Regions from separate parts of the Streptomyces sp. TLI_185 genome, predicted to be linked through region 1. Evidence: riboswitches for the same ligand, from Rfam matches in the RefSeq annotation. Region 1 holds a riboswitch; the other holds the start of a gene.

Region 1 (8,889 bases):
AGCCCGAGAACAGCGGCGTCGCGAACATCAGCAGCATGATCGTGCCGTGCATCGTGAACGCCTGGTTGAACTGCTCGTTCGACATGATCTGCAGGCCCGGACGGGCCAGCTCGGCGCGCATGAGCAGCGCCATCACACCGCCGACCAGGAAGAACGCGAACGACGTGACCAGATACAGCGTTCCGATCGTCTTGTGATCAGTGGTCGTCAGCCACTTGAGGTGCCTCATGCCCCGCCTGTGTCCGGTCCGGGCACGCCGGTCACACTCAAGTGACGCGAGGAGAATCACGGAAACGGGTGTGACGATCCGGATGGTGCCGGACACGAACGGGACATGAGCAACGACGAGATCTTCGCCGCTGCCTATCGCGAGCACTACTGGGCGGTCAGCCGCTATGTCGCGCGGCGACTGGACGGGCGGACCAGCGAGGTGGAGGAAGTGGTGGCGGAGGTGTTCACGGTCGCCTGGCGACGCCGGGCCGACCTGCCCGGGTCCCCGCTGCCCTGGCTGTACGGCGTGGCACGCAACTGCCTGGCGAACGCGGTACGCGGCTACGGGCGGCGCCGCCGGCTGGTCGACCGGCTGGGCAACGACGAGACCGCGCACGGCCGGCAGATCGTGGCGAGCCCCGACGCGGACACCCCGGGCGCCTGGGTGCACGACGCCCTGGGCCGCCTGTCCGAGGCCGACCAGGAGGTGCTGCGCCTGACGGCATGGGAGGAACTGGGCGTGGACGAGGTCGCCGTCGCCCTCGGCTGCGGCACAAGGGCCGCATCGATGCGGCTGCACCGCGCCCGGCGCCGGCTGAGAGCCGAGATAGACCGCATGGGGCCTTCGCGCCCCACCGCGACCTCCGCCGACGCGACCCCCTCGAAGGAACACGGCCATGGCTGACGAACTCGAACTCCTGCGTCGCGCCAACCCGGTGCCCGTCGACGGCCCCCACTACGGCGACGGCCCCCTCGACCACGACGCCGAACGCCGGCTCAACCGGCTGCTGCACGAACGCCCCAAGGGCCGCCGCCGCACCCGGGTTGTCTGGAGCCTCGCGGCCACCGCCGTCGTCGCCGCGACCGCGCTGACGCTGCTGCTCGGCGGCCCGAGCACCACCCCCGCGGTCGCGGCGCCCCGCCCGCTGGTCGTCCAGGCCGACTCCACCCCCGTACCTCTTCAGGAACTGGCCGACCGCGCGCAGCGCCAGGCCACGGCGGAGAGTGCGCCGCAGCTGCGCAAGGGTACGCATGTGCAGTCCTGGAGCATGGGCATGAGCGACGCCAAGCCCCCCGTGACGCTCCCGGAGGAGCGCGTCGTGCGCTGGAAGGCCGACGGCAGTCATACCGAGCTCGTCGTGGCGACCGACCCGCAACACCCCGGCCGGCCGGTGCTCCGCGACGACGGCGGCGATCCGCACCTGGTCGAGGACGGCCACGTCATCAGCAGGCAGACCTATCCGCCCAGCTGGAGCGACGCGCCGCCCGAGTCGCCGCCGCCGAACGACCCGGCGCGGCTGCGGGCCTACCTCCAGGAGGCCGCGTACACCCACACCCGGCTGACTACCCCCGAACTCCTCGACGCAGTCGCGGTGTTGCTCGACCACTGGACCCTCGGCGCCCGCGAGTCCGCGACGCTGGCCGGGCTCCTCGCGGGCACCGAGGGACTGCGGCCGGTCGGCCAGGTCACGGACCGGCTCGGGCGGCGCGGCCAGGCGTACGAGTACGAGGGCGCCGGCTACCGCCGAATGCTGATCATGCAGCCGTCCACCGGTGCCGTCCTCGGCCTGGAGACCGTCTTCACCAAGCCCGAGCACGAATACGGCGTCAAAGCCGGCGACGTCGAGTCGTACAGCGCCTGGATGCGCTGATCACACCCCGAGCTGCCGGGCGGCGGCCTCGACGGTCTGCTCCAGCAGCGTGGCGATCGTCATGGGACCGACACCGCCCGGCACCGGAGTGATCAGACCGGCCCGCTCCACGGCGGAGTCGAAGTCGACGTCACCGACGTTGCCGGGGTTGTAGCCGGCGTCGATCACGACCGCGCCGGGCTTGAGGTCCTCGCCCCGGATCAACCGCGGCCGCCCCACGGCGGCGACCACGATGTCCGCCTCCCGTACGACCGAGGACAGGTCCCGGGTACGGGAGTGGCAGTACGTCACCGTCGCGTCGCGGGCGAGCAGCAGCATGCCGGCCGGCTTGCCGAGGATGGCGCTGCGGCCCACGACCACGGCCCGCTTCCCGGACGGCTCGACGTCGTACTCGTCGAGCAGCCGCATGATCCCGCCCGGCGTGCACGACACGAAGCCGGGCAGGCCGAAGCTCATCGTCGCGAAGGACGCGAAGGTGACGCCGTCGACGTCCTTCTCGGGCGCGATCGCCTCGAACGCGGCCCGCTCGTCGATGTGCTCGCCCATCGGGTGCTGCAGCAGAATGCCGTGCACGCCCGGGTCGCTCGACAGCGAGCGCAGGGTGTCGACGAGTTCCTCGGTGGTCGTGGCGGCGGGAAGTTCCACCTGGCGCGACTCGATACCGGCCTTGCGGCAGCGGTTCCGCTTCATCCGGACGTAGGTGACGGAGGCGGGGTCCTCGCCGACCAGAACCGTGGCCAGACAGGGCGCCGTTCCGGTCCGGTGGGTGAGGTCGGCCGCCCGCTTGGCGGTGTCGTCGACGATGCGCCGGGCAAGAGAGGTGCCATCCATGAGCCGGGCCTGCGACATGATCCACTCCTGGGCTGGTTTGACGGATCGCCCAGGCGCACGGCATCGACTCCGCGTGGCCGCTCCCCGGTGGTGCTCCACCTCAGCGCCAGTCACGGCCCGCCCTCAGAGTAACCGAGCCGCCACGGCGGTCAGGAGCCGCTCTCACCGGTGCAGGACACGCCGTCTTCGCGCAGTACGAAGCGGGCGTGACCGTCTCGATCTCAGCACCGACCGCAGCAGAGCCACCAGCGCCAGCTGTTGTGCCGTGCCCGTCCGAGGCCGGGCCGGACGCACCCGTCCCAGTGCCGCACGGGCCGAGAAGGTCCAGGTCAACCGGGTGGTGACCTGGACCCTCGCGGTTCTGCCTCCTACTCGTCCCATGCCTGGATCAGGACCTCATCGGTGATCTTTCCGTCGCGCAGCGTGATCATCGACTCGGCCAGGACCCGGGTCCCGTCCGAGTACTGGCAGGACTGGCTGTAGGCGGCATGGTCGCCCTGAACGATGCACTGGTCCATTTTGTGCGTCATGTCACGGCTGTAGATGTCCTCGAACATTGCGCCGATCTCCTGGCGACCGCGCAGAACCTTGGGCTGGCTGGGCTGGGTGTTGCGGTCCACGATGCGTATCTGCGCGTCGTCCGCATAGAGCGACAGAAGATCCGCCGCAGTGTGTCCTTCGACCCCCTTGCGCAGGGTGTCGGCGTTGAAGCCGGGAGTTGCCGTGGTGCCCATGATGACCTCCTTCGAGGGCCGCGACCCGAGGAGCTGCGGGCCGCGAAGGACCTCTCCTCCGAGACTCCTCCGCCGCGGCAGGCTCGGCAAGCGCAGCCGGAGCACTGCCCCTGATGGGTGAGTGGCGTGGCGCGGCCGTGACCGCCGCAGGCCCGGTGCCGTTGTGGGAAGCATGATCTCAACACGACGTATCGTCGCTGCCGTTGGTCTCGCCGCAGGAATCACCGCCCTTGCCGCGCCGCTTGCCTGTGCGTCCGACGCGACCATCCAGAACAAGGACGCGAGCGAGCTCAACCCGATCTCCACGCTCGACTCGCTCGCCCAGAGCGGAATCCCCGCGGAGCGCAGGGCCCAGGTGCCGCGCCCCTCCGAGCAGCTGCAGCACCTGAACCGCCTCAACAACCTCGAGCAGCTGGACCGGGTCGCCCGCATGGGAGCCGCCGGCGGGCTGCCTGGGGCCCTGTAACACGCCGACGCCGCATCGAAACCTCCCCCCACAGCGAAAGGGCCGCCCCTCTCGGGGCGGCCCTTTCGCTGTGCCGGTGACTGTGCCGGGGACCTGATCACAGCCCTGCGGTTGAAGGGTTGAGGAAGTGGAAACCCGGCCGGGGGTGCATCAGGAAGTCGTGGTGGGAGATGTTCCACGCATAGGCGCCCGCCAGCGAGAACACCACCCGGTCGCCGGCCCTGAGCCCCGGCGCGGGTACTCGGCGCGCCAGGACGTCCTTCGGTGTGCACAGCTGCCCGGCGAGGGTGACCTTCCCGCAGTCCTCGTCCGGGGAGACCCCCATCTCGCTTCGCTCGCCTTCGGCGGCCGACCGCGGCCACGGGTGCGGCCAGGCATCCACCTTCAGCACGGAGCAGGGCTGGTCGTGCCCCTTCGTCGCCGGGGTCCGCAGGTGGTGGGTGCCACCGCGGACCACCGCGAACTCCTCGCCGTGACTGCGCTTCACGTCCAGCACCTCGGTGGCGTACCAGCCGCAGTACGCCGTCAGCGCCCGCCCCGGCTCGATGCGCAGAGTCAGCTCAGGGTGTGCCTCGGTCAGACGGGCGAGACCGCTGCCGTACCCGGACCAGTCGAAGCGGCGCTCCGGGTCCGTGTAGTCGACGGTCATGCCGCCGCCGACGTTGACCTCGGCGAGCGGAACACCGAGGCCCGTCGCCCAGGACACCACGGATTCGGCCACCGCCAGCTGTTCCGCCGCCTCCAGGCCACTGGCCAAGTGCGCGTGCACGCCTCGCAGTTCGAGATGCGGGTACGTCCCGTCGGCGAGCGCCCGGATGACGTCGACGGCCTGTGCCGGGTCCAGGCCGAACGGGGTCGGACGGCCCCCCATCGCCAGGGAGCTGCCCGCCAGCGCCCCGTCCGCGACCGGAAGATTGACGCGAACCAGCACCGCCACCCGCCGCCCCGGCGCGCACGTCCGCGCCAGCTCGGCCAGCATGCGCAGCTCGTACTCGCTCTCCACATGGAACCGGTCGACGCCGAGCTCCAGTGCGGCCCGCACCTCGTCCGGCGTCTTGCCGGGACCGCCGAAGGCGAGCGGCCGGTCCGGGACCGCCTTGGCGACGTGGGCGAGTTCACCGCCCGAGGAGACCTCGTAGCCGTCGACGTACGGGCCGAGCGTGCCGAGGACCTCCGGCTCCGGGTTGGCCTTGGCGGCGTAGTACACCTCGACCCGCTCGGGCAGTGCGGCCCGGACGGCGGCGGCATGGGCACGCAGGGCCGCCAAGTCGTAGATGTACGCGGGCAGTTCGGCGCAGGCCAGGGACAGGACGCGGTCGCGGACCGCGGGCGTCGGGTCGGTCATCGGGTGCTCCCGGTCGTGTCGCGCAGGATGTCCTCGGCGAGCGGGGACGGCAGCCGGACGTAGCCGGCGTCCCGGTCCGCCTTGCGTTCCCAGCGGGTCAGCAGGTTGGCCTTGGCGGGCAGCGGCACCCCGGCGAGCAGGGCGGCGAGCCTCGGCGGGCAGCCGTGGCGGTCGGCATACGTCTGGAGCGTGGCCCGCACCCGGGCCCACAGTGCCGCCTCCGCCTGCGGGTGCAGGTCGGCGAGGGCGGCGAGCAACTCGGCAATGTGGTTGACGAGCAAGCAGTACACGACCCTGTCCCAGCCGCGCTGCGCGTCGTACGTCATGGGGCCCGCGACGTCGGGCGGCAGCGAGGCCAACGTGTCGGCGTGATGGTCGGGGACCAGCTTGGTGCCCTCCAGGTCGCGGAAGAGGACCTGGGCGGGCATGCCGTCGCCGTCGACGCACACCAGGACGTTCTGCAGGTGGGGTTCCAGGACCAGGCCGTGGTCGAAGTAGGCGGCGAGCACGGGTGGGACGAGCAGGTCGAGATACGAGGACCACCAGGCGAGGGTCGTGCGGACGTCCGCTCCGTCGAGGAGGCGGGAGATGTGGGCGGCGCCGGTCGGGTACTCGTCGGCGACGGCCGCCGCGAGCAGGGGGACCGTGCCCGGGGCGAGGCGGCGCGGCAGGCCCTCGCGGACGATGACGCCGAACCCCTCGAACAGGTCGCGGTCGGGGGTGCCGTCCGGGCCGGGCAGGGCCAGCGTGCGGTAGGCCGGCTCACGCAGCACGGCGCTGCCGGGGAAGCGGTCGGCCAGGTCGGCGAGTGCCGGGGCCAGCACGCCGGTCAGGGCGACGGCGCCGGACAGCTCGTAACTGCTGTTCTTGCGCAGGCAGTTGGTGATGCGGACGTTCAGGCTGAACTTGAGGAAGGTCTCCCCGTCGTACAGGGTGCGCACCGAGGCGGTGGCCGTGAAGGGCTGCCCGCCGGGGCCCAGGTCGAGGATGTCGCCGCGGTCGAGGGCGGCGCGCAGGGCCGGGTGGGCCTTGAGCGTCTCGTACTGCCAGGGGTGGGCGGGCAGCAGCCGGTAGCCCTCCGGTACGTCCGTGCGCAGTCCGTCCAGCGGGGCGGTCGCCGACGGGTCCGCCGACTCCTCGGCGATCAGGTGGGCGCGGACGGCGAGGTGCCGCAGCGGGAAGGAGGCACCGACCTCGGGAGCGTACGCGGACCAGGCGCGCGGGTCGCCGGTGCGGGCCTTGGGCGTGGGGTGGAAGCGGTGTCCGAACAGCAGCGACTGCTCGGAGGCCAGGTAGGCGGAGAGCCGGTCGTCCGGGAGGCGGGCGGGACGCGTGGCGGCGAGTGCGGTGGTGATGGCGTCGTGGCTGGAGGCGATCTGCTCCAGGAACTCCTCGTTGCGCACGCCCGTGCGCAGCGACAGCTCGTCGTGCGTGTACTCGGCCAGGCGCCGCCAGTCCACCTCCGACCAGCCGTCCTCGCCCTGTTCGCTCACGGGGCCGCTGAACCGGTGCGCGCCCAGCAGGGAGGTGCGGCGCAGCGCGACCCGCAGCAGCACTCCGCGGCGGGGCAGCCGCAGCAGCAGCCGGCCGTCGGCGACGACCGACTGGTGCTCGGGGCCCGACACCTCGCGCAGCAGGCAGTTGAGGAGCGTGTGGGCCACCGCGTCGTCGGCGGAGGGAAGCTCGGCGGGCGCTGCGGTACTCCCGGGCGGGCAAAGCGAGATGGCGGTCCCCCCGGACGAGGTCTGCGGACGGATCAGCGAGGGCATCAGCGGCTCCTGCGGGTGCGGGGGGTCAGCGGGGGGAGGAAAGTGGCCAGTACGGTGACGGCGGCGGCCGCGCTGCCGGTCAGCACCGGTGCGGCCGGGCCGAAGCGGGCGCTGCCCGCCGCCGCGGCCACTCCTGCGGCGACCGCGCCGGCCTTGGAGAAGAACTCCAGCGAGCCGAACATCCCGCCCGGCGCCCGGCCCTTGGCGCAGTCGGCGGCCAGCACCGACAGACACACCAGGCCGAGCGTGAGGCCCGCGCCCAGCAGCAGCCGTACGGCGATCAGCGTCGGCAGGGAGCCGGCGATCCCGTGCCCGGCGAGCCCGAGCGCGATGAAGGCGAAGCCGAGCGCGAGCCCGGTGCGGGGGCGGCTGTGGAAGGCGGAGTGCACGGCCAGCGCCGACACCAGGTAGCACAGGTGGGGGAGGGCGAACAGCACGCCGGACAGGGTCGGTGAGGTGCCCGGGAGACGATCGTCGACGAGAGCGATGAGGTACGGGAAGGAGATGACGGTGGAGAAGACGAAGGCGAACTCCAAGGCGTACAGGGCCTTGAGGGAGACCAGCGGCGGCTCGGCCGCGCAAGTCGTCTTGGGGGCGTTCGCCGACTCCTGTGCGGCAGGCTCCGGTTCGGGCAGCGCGGCGAGCAACAGGGCAGCGCCCAGCGGCAGTACGGCGAGCAGGGCGTACTGGCGGTGCGGGGACAGCCAGCCCGACAGCGAGCCGACCACGATCGGGGCCACGACCAGCGCGGCCCGCGCGCTGCCCTGCATCAAGGTGAGCGCCTTGGACAGGGCCGGCCCCTCAAGGGCGGCGCCCAGGTACCCGTTGGACGCGGCGAACGTGCCGCCCAGGATGCCCTGCAGCACCAGCGCCACGGTGAACGTGGCCAGGGAGTCCGCCCAGCCCGCGAGAAGGAAGGCCACGGCCAGGCCCAACTGGGCGCGCAGCAGGAGTCGTTTACGGCCGTAGCGGTCGGCGAGCCGTCCCCACAGCGGCGCGCCCAGCGCACCGAACACGGTCGGCACGACGTACAGCACCCCTGCCCAGCGGGCGTGGCGATCCCCCAACCCCGGGAGGATCTCGGTGAGATACGGCGGCAGCCCGAGCGCCGCGAAGGACGCCACGAAGTAGCAGCCGGCGACCGCATGCACATGCCCGCGGGTGAACGCCGTACCCGGCATCCGCAGGGTCTCGGCGCTCATGCGGAACCCCCGTCGGACAGCAGGTAGTTGGGGCCGTCCGTGTAGTGCTTGTTGACGTCCGCGGCACCCGAGCGCTCCTTGCTCAGCAGCGTGCCGGCCGTGACCATGGCCTTGACCGGTAGCCGTGGCGCATCGAGGACATGCGCCCGCAGGACCGCGCCCGCGTCACCGCCGAGCCGGTCGACGGCCTCCGCGAGCCGTTCGCGCACGAGCGCCAGCAGTGCGTCCCGGTGCCGGGCGAGACCGAATGCGTAGGCCCCCGCGCACAGATGGACCGTGATGGTGGCGAACACGTCGGCGACCGGACCGTCCCCGGCGGTGAAGGTCCGCGGGTCGTCGAAGCCCCAGGGCCCGGGCAGTACGGCCGACAGCCGCGAGGCGTTGATGCGGGGCCCGTCGTTGTCCTTGAACAGCAACCGCAGACTGCCCGGCCCCAGCACCAGCGAGACGTTCTGCTGGTGCGACTCCAGCGCGATGCCGTAGCCGAACAGGGTGGTCTGCCAGTCGAACAGCAACGACAGGCAGGCGTCCAGCAGGGCCAGTGGATCGCCGCCGTAGAAGCGGTCGGCCAGGTGGTCGAGGACGGGCCGCCCGCCGGGCGCCTCGGCGAGGAGCGCGGCCAGCGGAACGACGACGGACCCTTCGGGAGTGGCCGGGAAGCGGCGGCAGAGAACCGCCAG
Region 2 (8,889 bases), 3.6 Mb from region 1:
ACGCCGTCCTGCTCACCCCCGCCCACCAGTTCCCGATGGGCGGCACCCTGCACCGCGACCGTCGGGCCGCCGCCGTCGACTGGGCACGCCGCACCGGCGGCCTGCTCGTCGAGGACGACTACGACGGCGAGTTCCGCTACGACCGCCAGCCCGTCGGCGCCCTCCAGGGCCTGGACCCGGACCACGTCGTCTACGCGGGCACGGCCAGCAAGTCCCTCGCCCCCGGCCTCAGACTGGCCTGGCTGGTCCTGCCGCCGGACCTCGCCCAGGAGGCGGCGAAGGCCAAGGGGCACATCGACTCCTGCGGGGCTCTGGACCAGCTGACGCTCGCCGAGTTCCTCACCTCCGGCGCGTACGACCGCCATGTGCGCGCCGCCCGGCTGCGCTACCGCCGCCGCCGGGACGCGCTCGTCGCGGAACTCGCGCGAAGGGCCCCGCAGGTCGGTGCCACGGGTATCGCGGCGGGCCTGCACGTGGTGCTGCGGCTGCCGCCGGGCACCGAGCAGGCGACGCTGCGGGCGGCGGCCTGGCAGGGCCTCGCGGTGCACGGGCTGCACCGCTACCGGCACCCCGAAGCGACCGTCGAGCCGCACGACGCACTGGTGGTGGGCTACGGGACCCCGACGGACAGCGCATGGGCGGGCACGCTGGACGCGCTGTGCGCGGCGTTGCCCGAATGAACCACGACATAATCGTGCCGTTTCCCATTCCTGAATACCTTCGCGCGGATAGAGTCGCCCCATGCGTGATAGTGACTCCATATCCCGTGTGGCCCTGAAGAAAATCACCCCCGACGCCTCCAAGGCGATGGGCTCTCTGCACGCCGCCGCTGTTTCCGCGGCCCAGGCGGGACCGAGCAGCGCGTCTACGCCCTGAACGCCTGGTCGGAGACCCCCTTCTTCACCGAACGGGAACGCGCCGCACTGGCGTTGACCGAGGCGGTGACGCTGGTGCACGACGGTCACGTCCCTGAGACGGTCTACGCCGAGGCCGCGGAGGTCTTCGACGAGGCGCAGATCGCGGCACTGATCTGGGCGGCGGCCGTCATCAACGCGTACAACCGCATTGCCATTGCGACGCGGATGGTGCCGGGGACTTATCGGCCAGCCAAGAAATAACGCGGAATGCGGGCATCGGCGGTCATCGCCGATGCCCGACTTTTGTTTTCCTATTTCTCCGGCAGCGGCTCCATGATGTCGTCCAGCCAGGCCCGCCATTCCGGCGCGCGTACCGGCTCAGCCGCCTGCAGCGGTCCTCCCGTCCAGCCCGTGACCGGGCGGATCCCGTGCAGTGCGTTCACCAGCCACACCTCGCGGCCGTCCAGCTCGGCGACCGTCCGCTCGCGGTGGGCGATGCGGATGCCCTCGCGCCGGGCCCGGTCCTGGATGAGGGCGACCGTCACCGAGGGCAGGACGGGCAGCTGCGGCGAGGGCAGGCAGAGCGTGTCGTCCTCCCACCACAGCACGCTGCTGGTGGCCGCCTCCAGCACAACGCCGGAGGGCGCGACGAGCACCGCCTCGTCCGCGCCCTCCATGGCGGCCCGACCGCGGACACGGGCCAGAGTGTCCAGGTCCGGCCCCTTGCGGCGGGGGACGGTCCGCGGATCGGACTGACCCGCCGCCCATAGCCTTACGTCCGCACCGAGCGGCGGCGCGTGCCGCAGCCGCAGCCGCACATGACGGGGCGTGAGTTCGACCCGCGGGAACCACTCGCCGCTGCGCGGCAGCGCGTCCGTCATGGCCTCCCAGAACTCCAGCAGCCGGTACGACGGCGGCCCTGAGCACTCGCCGCAGGACCGTACGAAGCGCTCCCGGTGCCGGTCCAGGCCGCGCACCCTGCCGTCCCGCACCAGCCAGGAGTCCGCGACGAGCAGCGGCCCACCGGTCCCCGCCTCCTCGACGGGCCGCAGCCCGGCGGCCGGCGACCATCCCCACAGGCCTTCCTCCGCCACTGCCGGTTGTGTCATGACCGCACCTTTCCCGCCGCCGGTTCCGCCACGGCCGCTCCTGCCGAAGTGCTCAGTACTTTCCGCCCGCCACCGTCGGCGCCCCGCCCCGGGGACCGTACGGCGCGTGCTCCAGCCACGATCCACAGGAGGGCAGGACCGGCGCAAGCGCCGCCGCCGCGCGCTGCCTCAGCCGTATCGTCCGGCGCCGCGGCCGCAGATGGTCGCGTGCCGTTCCGGCGGCCGTGCTGTTGAACAGGCCCGCCGCGCGCCGCACCGCGGCGAACTCGGCGACCGCCCCGGCCGTTCCTTCCGCGATCGCCTCCGCGGCCGCCGCCGCGTCAGCGATTCCGCTGTTCATGCCCCGGGCCCCGAACGGCGGGAACAGATGCGCCGCCTCCCCGACCAGCAGCACCCGCCGGTGCGGATCGGTGAACGAGGCCGCCACCATGCGCAGGAAACGGTACGTCGACACCCACAGCAGACGCTCGGCGTACCCGTCGCCCACGACCGCCGGCAGCCACCGCCGTACGGCCTCCCGGGTCCCGAAGTCCTCCTGCGCGTCGTCGTCCCGGCACTGCAGGTCGACCTGGAAGCCGCCGGTGAACGGCACCCGCATCACACTGCGACCGCCGACGCCGGCACCCCCACGAGTGGAACTCGGGCTCGCGGCCCGGTACCACGTGATAGGCCATGGTGACGGTGACGGGATTACTGGTCACGCCACCCAGTACGCAAGAACTCCACAGCACGTTAAATATTCAACGAAGCTTTTTCGACTGTCCGGAGCTGTCTGGATCGTGCCCCTTTGGCGGCCTTTCGGGCGCCTTGATTCCGTGCGGAAAGAAATGACCGCGCATCCGCTTTACCAGCGAATAAGCAGCCGGCCGGACATTCGCTCACGCCGCCGCTTCCGTCGTCGGGGCGTCCGTCGCCGGCGCCTCCCCGAAACGGGCCAGCGCCAGCGCCCCCGCGACAGCGATCAGGAACCCCAGCACAGCAAGCCAGGCGAGCCCCTCCCGGGTGCGGTCCCCGAGCCACACCACACCCACCGCCGCCGGCCCGATCGTCTCGCCGATCACCAGCCCGGCGGTGGCGGTGGTCACCGAGCCACGCTGCAACGCCGACGTCAGCAACAGAAAGGCAGCGCCCCCGCCGATCACGAGGGCATACGTCGCCGGGTTGGTGAGCAGCTCCGACGGCGCGAGCGAATCGATCAGCCGCACCGACACCTCCACCACCCCGAACCCGAACCCGGCCCCCAGCCCGAGCACCAGCGCCCGCCCCCGCCCGGACCACCGCCCCCCGAACAGCCCGAGCAGCAACACCACGACGGAGATCGCGAGCATCGCGTACTTCAGCGCCGTCGAACCCTCGCGATCCCCCTCGGCCCCCGACGCCAGCCCCAGCATGGCGAGCCCCGCGCACACCACTCCGACGGCACCCCACTCCGTCCCGCTCAGCCGCACCTGCAGCAGCCGCGCCGCGACCACCCCGGTCACCGCCAGGCTGGACGCGAGCGCCGCAGCGACCGCGTAGATCGGGATCGACCGCAGGGCGGCGATCTGGAACAGGAACCCCAGCCCGTCCAGCGCCAGCCCGGCCAGATACCGCCACTGCCGCAGGGTCCGCAGCAGCAGCGCCGCCTCCCCGCCCCCACCCGTACCGGCCGACCGCGCGGCGACCGCCTGCAATACCGTCGCGGTACCGAAGCAGACCGCCGCGCCCAGCGCGCACACCATCCCAAAGATCACAAAGTGACTGTAGGGGAGAGGTGCAGGAAGCGGTGATGCCCCGGCGTCCGCTCTCACCGATCTCTGGCTTTACACACCTGCGCAGGGTGCATAGTGCGAGGGGCGTTGTCCCTGCCTCTGCTGCCGCCCGGCTCGGCTCCCCCGAACCACCGTCCACGACCCGGGCGGCAGATTTCCACCATCGCCCCGACGCCCCTCGACCGGCTATCCGGTTACGGCGGAAACGCGACCGTTTTGTGGATAGCGCCGGGCCCACGGACGGCCCGAGTGCCCCGCAACGTCTGTGACGGCGTCTCCCCGTACGTCTGCCGATAGTGGCCGGTGAACCGCCCCAGATGCGCGAACCCCCAGCGCAGTGCCACATCGGTGACCGTCCCCAGCGCTTGCCCGTCGGCGATGGCGAGCAGATCGCGCCGGGCCAGATCCAGCCGTACGCGCCACAGATACGCCAGTGGAGTCATGGCCAGATGGGCCCGGAATCCCTCCCGCAGGCTCCGCAGACTCACCCGAGCCGCCACCGCCATGTCGGCCACGGAGATGGGCTCGTGGGCATGCTCGGCACAGAAGTCCGCGGCCCGCCGCACCGCATGGGGCAGCACCGCGGGCCCGCGCCCCGCCACCGCCTCGCTGAGCATGTGCGGCTGTGCGTCCAGCAGACCGTCCACCAGCAACTGCTCGAAGTGCCCCACCGCCAGCGGCGATCGCACCGCCAGCTCCGAGTCGGCGAACTCCGCGAACGCCCGCACCACCCGCAACCACGCCCGGACCGCCCCCACCCGCGCATCCAGCACCGGCGCGAAGTGCAGCGGCACGGACGGCAGTTCACCCAGCCGCACGGCGAGCGCCCGGTCGACGGTCTGCCGGGGAATGATCAGCACCTGATTCAGTGTCTCCCCGCTCCACCGCATCGACAGCCGCTGCCCCGGATTGACGATGCTGAGCACGGACGCCAGGGCGGCCCCGTCCGCGGTGACGACGCCGTCCCCGGCAAGCGGCACATGGATGTTGTAGAACTCCGGCAACTCACCCGGCGTGACGTCGACCTCCGCCCCGTACCCCAACTCGTACAGCGCCACGGCCCCTTCGTGCACACACCGGAACCGTCCGTCGACCGGATGGTCGTCCAGCACTGTCAGCCGGTGCGGCGCGAACCGCTCGCTCACCAGCGTGTGCAACTCCTCGACGTCACGACCCTGAAAGAGCAGCCCCCGCCCCGCACCCGCCGGCACGGTCTCCGACCCGCCTTCGCCCATGACGGACATGCCTCTCGCCACGTGTCTTATGCGCCCGTACCGCCCGAGTCTCCCGACCTCCGCGGCCCTGCGTCGAGGGCCGAAGGTCCCGGAGGCCGAAACAGACGCCGCACGGCAGCACGCCGGGCCCCCGCCGAGCGGCTCAGATCCCGAGCACGGCCCGCAACTGCGCGAGCCCCCAGTCCAGGTCCTCCTTCCCGATCACCAACGGCGGTGCGATCCGCACCGTCGGCCCGTGCGTGTCCTTCACCAGCACCCCTCGCTCCATCAGCTTCTCGGACACCTCCCGCCCCGTGCCGTACTGCGGCGCGATGTCGACGCCCGCCCACAGCCCCCGCCCGCGCACCGCCTTCACCCGCCCCGTGCCCGTCAACGCCCCCAGTTCCCGGTGCAGATGACTCCCCAGCTCCGCGGACCGCGCCTGGAACTCGCCCGTCCGCAGCATCGCGATCACCTCCAGCGCCACCGCACAGGCCAGTGGATTCCCACCGAACGTCGAACCGTGCTCACCGGGCCGGAACACTCCGAGCACATCGGCCGACGACACCACCGCCGACACCGGCACGATCCCGCCGCCCAGCGCCTTGCCGAGCACATACACATCCGGCACCACACCCTCGTGCTCGCACGCGAAGGTCTTGCCGGTGCGCCCCAGCCCGGACTGGATCTCGTCCGCCACGAACAGCACGTTCCGCTCACGCGTCAGCTCGCGCACCGCCGGCAGATAACCGGTCGGCGGCACCAGTACCCCCGCCTCGCCCTGGATCGGCTCCAGCAGCACGGCCACCGTGTTCTCCGTGACCGCCGACCGCATCGCCGTCAGGTCCCCGTACGGCACGATCTCGAAGCCCGGCGTGTACGGACCGAAGTCCGCCCGTGCCTCCGGGTCGGTGGAGAAGCTGACGAGGGTCGTCGTCCGGCCGTGGAAGTTGTTGCCCGCGACCACGATCTTCGCCATCTCCGCGGGCACGCCCTTGATCCGGTAGCCCCACTTCCGGGCCGTCTTCACTGCCGTCTCGACCGCTTCCGCGCCGGTGTTCATCGGCAGCACCAGCTCCATCCCGCACAGGTCGGCGAGCTCGGAGCAGAAGGCCGCGAACCGGTCGTGATGAAACGCCCTCGACGTCAGCGTCACCCGCTCCAGCTGCGCCTTCGCCGCCTCCACCAGCCGCCTGTTGCGATGGCCGAAGTTGAGCGCCGAGTAACCGGCCAGCAGGTCCAGATACCGCCTCCCCTCCACATCCGTCATCCACGCCCCGTCCGCGGTGGCGACGACCACGGGCAGGGGGTCGTAGTTGTGCGCGCTGTGCGCGTCGGCGGCGGCGATGAGCGTCTCCGTAGCGGTCACGGAATCTCCCGAAGGTGCCAGATGCTGTGAGGGTGCCCCCTTCTTATCCTCGCCCGCATGGTGGACGCGGGACCTCTGCGTTCCGGCGCGCCCGGTAGGCTGACGTGCGGGCCGTGACTGGCGCGCTGGGATGGGAACGACCATCGGGGAGCGGCCTGGGAGTGAGCGAGTGCCGTGCGCCTGGGCCGACCGTGAACCGTGAACGCTTCGAGCCACGCCACCCGGAGGCCGACGACATGTCAGAGCAGCAGCCCCTCTCCACCGAGTCCACCGCCTTCCGTGCCGCCCTCGACGTGATCCGCGCCGTCGAGCCGCGCGTCGCCGATGCCATCGGCCAGGAGGTCCACGACCAGCGCGAGATGCTCAAGCTGATCGCCTCCGAGAACTACGCCTCCCCGGCCACCCTCCTCGCGATGGGCAACTGGTTCAGCGACAAGTACGCCGAGGGCACCATCGGCCGCCGCTTCTACGCCGGCTGCCGCAACGTCGACACCGTCGAGTCCCTCGCCGCCGAGCATGCCAAGGAGCTCTTCGGCGCCCGCCACGCCTACGTCCAGCCGCACTCCGGCATCGACGCCAACCTCGTCGCCTTCTGGTCGGTCCTCGCCCAGCGCGTCGAGGTCCCCGCGCTGGAGAAGGCCGGCGTCCGCCAGGTCAACGACCTCACCGACGCCGACTGGGCCGAACTCCGTCAGGCCTTCGGCAACCAGCGCATGCTCGGCATGTCCCTGGACGCCGGCGGTCACCTCACCCACGGCTTCCGCCCGAACATCTCCGGCAAGATGTTCGACCAGCGCTCCTACGGCACCGACCCCGCCACCGGCCTCATCGACTACGAAGCCCTGCGCGTCTCCGCCCGCGCGTTCAAGCCGCTGATCATCGTCGCCGGCTACTCCGCCTACCCCCGTCTCGTGAACTTCCGCATCATGCGTGAGATCGCCGACGAGGTCGGCGCGACCCTGATGGTGGACATGGCGCACTTCGCCGGTCTGGTCGCGGGCAAGGTGCTGACCGGCGACTTCGACCCGGTCCCGCACGCCCAGATCGTCACCACCACCACCCACAAGTCGCTGCGCGGCCCGCGCGGCGGCATGGTCCTGTGCGACGACTCCCTCAAGGACCAGGTCGACCGAGGCTGCCCGATGGTCCTCGGTGGCCCGCTCCCGCACGTCATGGCCGCCAAGGCCGTCGCCTTCGCCGAGGCGCGTCAGCCCTCCTTCCAGGACTACGCCCAGCGCATCGTCGACAACTCGCGTGCGCTGGCGGAGGGCCTGATGCGCCGGGGCGCCACCCTCGTCACCGGCGGTACCGACAACCACCTCAACCTCATCGACGTGGCCACCTCCTACGGACTCAGCGGCCGCCAGGCCGAGGCGGCCCTGCTCGACTCGGGCATCGTCACGAACCGCAACGCCATCCCCGCCGACCCCAACGGCGCCTGGTACACCTCCGGCATCCGCATCGGCACCCCCGCGCTGACCACACGTGGCCTGGGCACCGCCGAGATGGACGAGGTCGCGGGCCTCATCGACCGCGTCCTCACCACCACCGAGCCGGGCACCACCAAGTCGGGCGCCCCTTCCAAGGCCCAGCACGTCCTCGACCCGAAGATCGCGGACGAGATCTCGCGCCGCGCCACCGACCTCGTGGCCGGCTTCCCGCTGTACCCGGAGATCGACCTGGGCTGAACCCCGCACTCTCTTGAGTTCTCAAAGATCGACGACGTTCGGAGATCGGTGATGCTCAGAGATCGATGAGCTCCTGTCGTGGCTCCTCCCGCGGCGGTCCGGCACCCTGCCGGGCCGCCGCGCGGCGTATCAGCAGCGTGCCTCCGGCGCCGACCACCAGGCCCACGGCCACCCCCGGCACCGCCCACCGGGAGCCGGATGCATGCCCACCGGACGCCTCGCCGTCAGCGAAGGCCTCCTTCCAGGACATGCCGAGCAGTCCCTGCCGGTGCAGCCGGTCGAAGACGGAGCGCGGTGCCCGGTGCCAGCGGATGTCGTCGTCCTCCACCTCAGGTGCCGGATCCGAGCGCACCCACGGTGTGCCGTCCGCCGCCACCAGCAGCTGGTCCTGTCGTTCGATGGCCACGTCACCGTCCGGAGGCCCGTTCGTCAGAGGCCAGCCACCGATCCCCGTCAGACCCCAGATCACGGTGAGCCGAACCGGCGGATACCGGCCTTCCTCCCAGGCTTCCGGCACCCGCTCCGTGCCCGAGTCCATCGGCAGCAGCAGCTGCCACAGGCGGGTGAAGTCCCGCTCGCCGGAGCGCACCGCCTTCGTCCGCCCCGAGCTGCCCACCATCACCAGGGCCAGATCCGGGACGTCCCGGCCCTGCGTCAGCGTGGGTGTCTCCGCTGCCGCGGGGGTCGCCTGCATTCCGCACAGGGCCATTGCCGCCGCCGATGCGAACGCCCCTATCAGCGCCGCCGGTTCGCGAAGCCTGCCCCTCCATCTGCGCATCCCGTCCCCCCAACCAGTAACCCCGTCCGGCCCGCTCGCGAGCCGCGTGTCACTTCTGGTACACCGCTCGCCCCGGCGAGGTTCCTGCCTCAGTGCACTATTTCCTAATTCAGCGCACTATCT

The links. Region 1 has a riboswitch for ZMP and ZTP ahead of EDD92_RS45320 (bifunctional 5,10-methylenetetrahydrofolate dehydrogenase/5,10-methenyltetrahydrofolate cyclohydrolase). Riboswitches for the same ligand answer to the same signal wherever they lie in the genome.
Region 2: linked by a shared signal. The riboswitch ahead of EDD92_RS29010 (glycine hydroxymethyltransferase) and the one ahead of EDD92_RS45320 (bifunctional 5,10-methylenetetrahydrofolate dehydrogenase/5,10-methenyltetrahydrofolate cyclohydrolase) in region 1 are both predicted to bind ZMP and ZTP.

Annotation. Positions count from the first base shown of each region.
Region 1 covers NZ_RKRB01000001.1:9,865,077-9,873,965, forward strand. Annotated here, with positions in the region: gene ctaD (cytochrome c oxidase subunit I) at 1-229, opposite strand, end outside; gene EDD92_RS45310 (RNA polymerase sigma factor) at 335-895, shown strand; gene EDD92_RS45315 (CU044_5270 family protein) at 888-1,862, shown strand; gene EDD92_RS45320 (bifunctional 5,10-methylenetetrahydrofolate dehydrogenase/5,10-methenyltetrahydrofolate cyclohydrolase) at 1,863-2,711, opposite strand; ZMP/ZTP riboswitch at 2,734-2,817, opposite strand; gene EDD92_RS45325 (nuclear transport factor 2 family protein) at 3,062-3,427, opposite strand; gene EDD92_RS45330 (hypothetical protein) at 3,600-3,893, shown strand; gene EDD92_RS45335 (type III PLP-dependent enzyme) at 3,991-5,238, opposite strand; gene EDD92_RS45340 (IucA/IucC family siderophore biosynthesis protein) at 5,235-7,007, opposite strand; gene EDD92_RS45345 (MFS transporter) at 7,007-8,209, opposite strand; gene EDD92_RS45350 (IucA/IucC family protein) at 8,206-8,889, opposite strand, start outside.
Region 2 covers NZ_RKRB01000001.1:6,264,504-6,273,392, forward strand. Annotated here, with positions in the region: gene EDD92_RS28975 (PLP-dependent aminotransferase family protein) at 1-680, shown strand, start outside; gene EDD92_RS52475 (hypothetical protein) at 742-876, shown strand; gene EDD92_RS52480 (hypothetical protein) at 930-1,118, shown strand; gene EDD92_RS28985 (aminotransferase class IV) at 1,169-1,966, opposite strand; partial or broken gene EDD92_RS28990 (FAD-dependent monooxygenase) at 2,019-2,585, opposite strand; gene EDD92_RS28995 (hypothetical protein) at 2,845-3,687, opposite strand; gene EDD92_RS29000 (AraC family transcriptional regulator) at 3,912-4,961, opposite strand; gene rocD (ornithine--oxo-acid transaminase) at 5,095-6,300, opposite strand; ZMP/ZTP riboswitch at 6,404-6,493, shown strand; gene EDD92_RS29010 (glycine hydroxymethyltransferase) at 6,537-7,988, shown strand; gene EDD92_RS29015 (hypothetical protein) at 8,044-8,682, opposite strand; gene EDD92_RS29020 (hypothetical protein) at 8,884-8,889, opposite strand, start outside.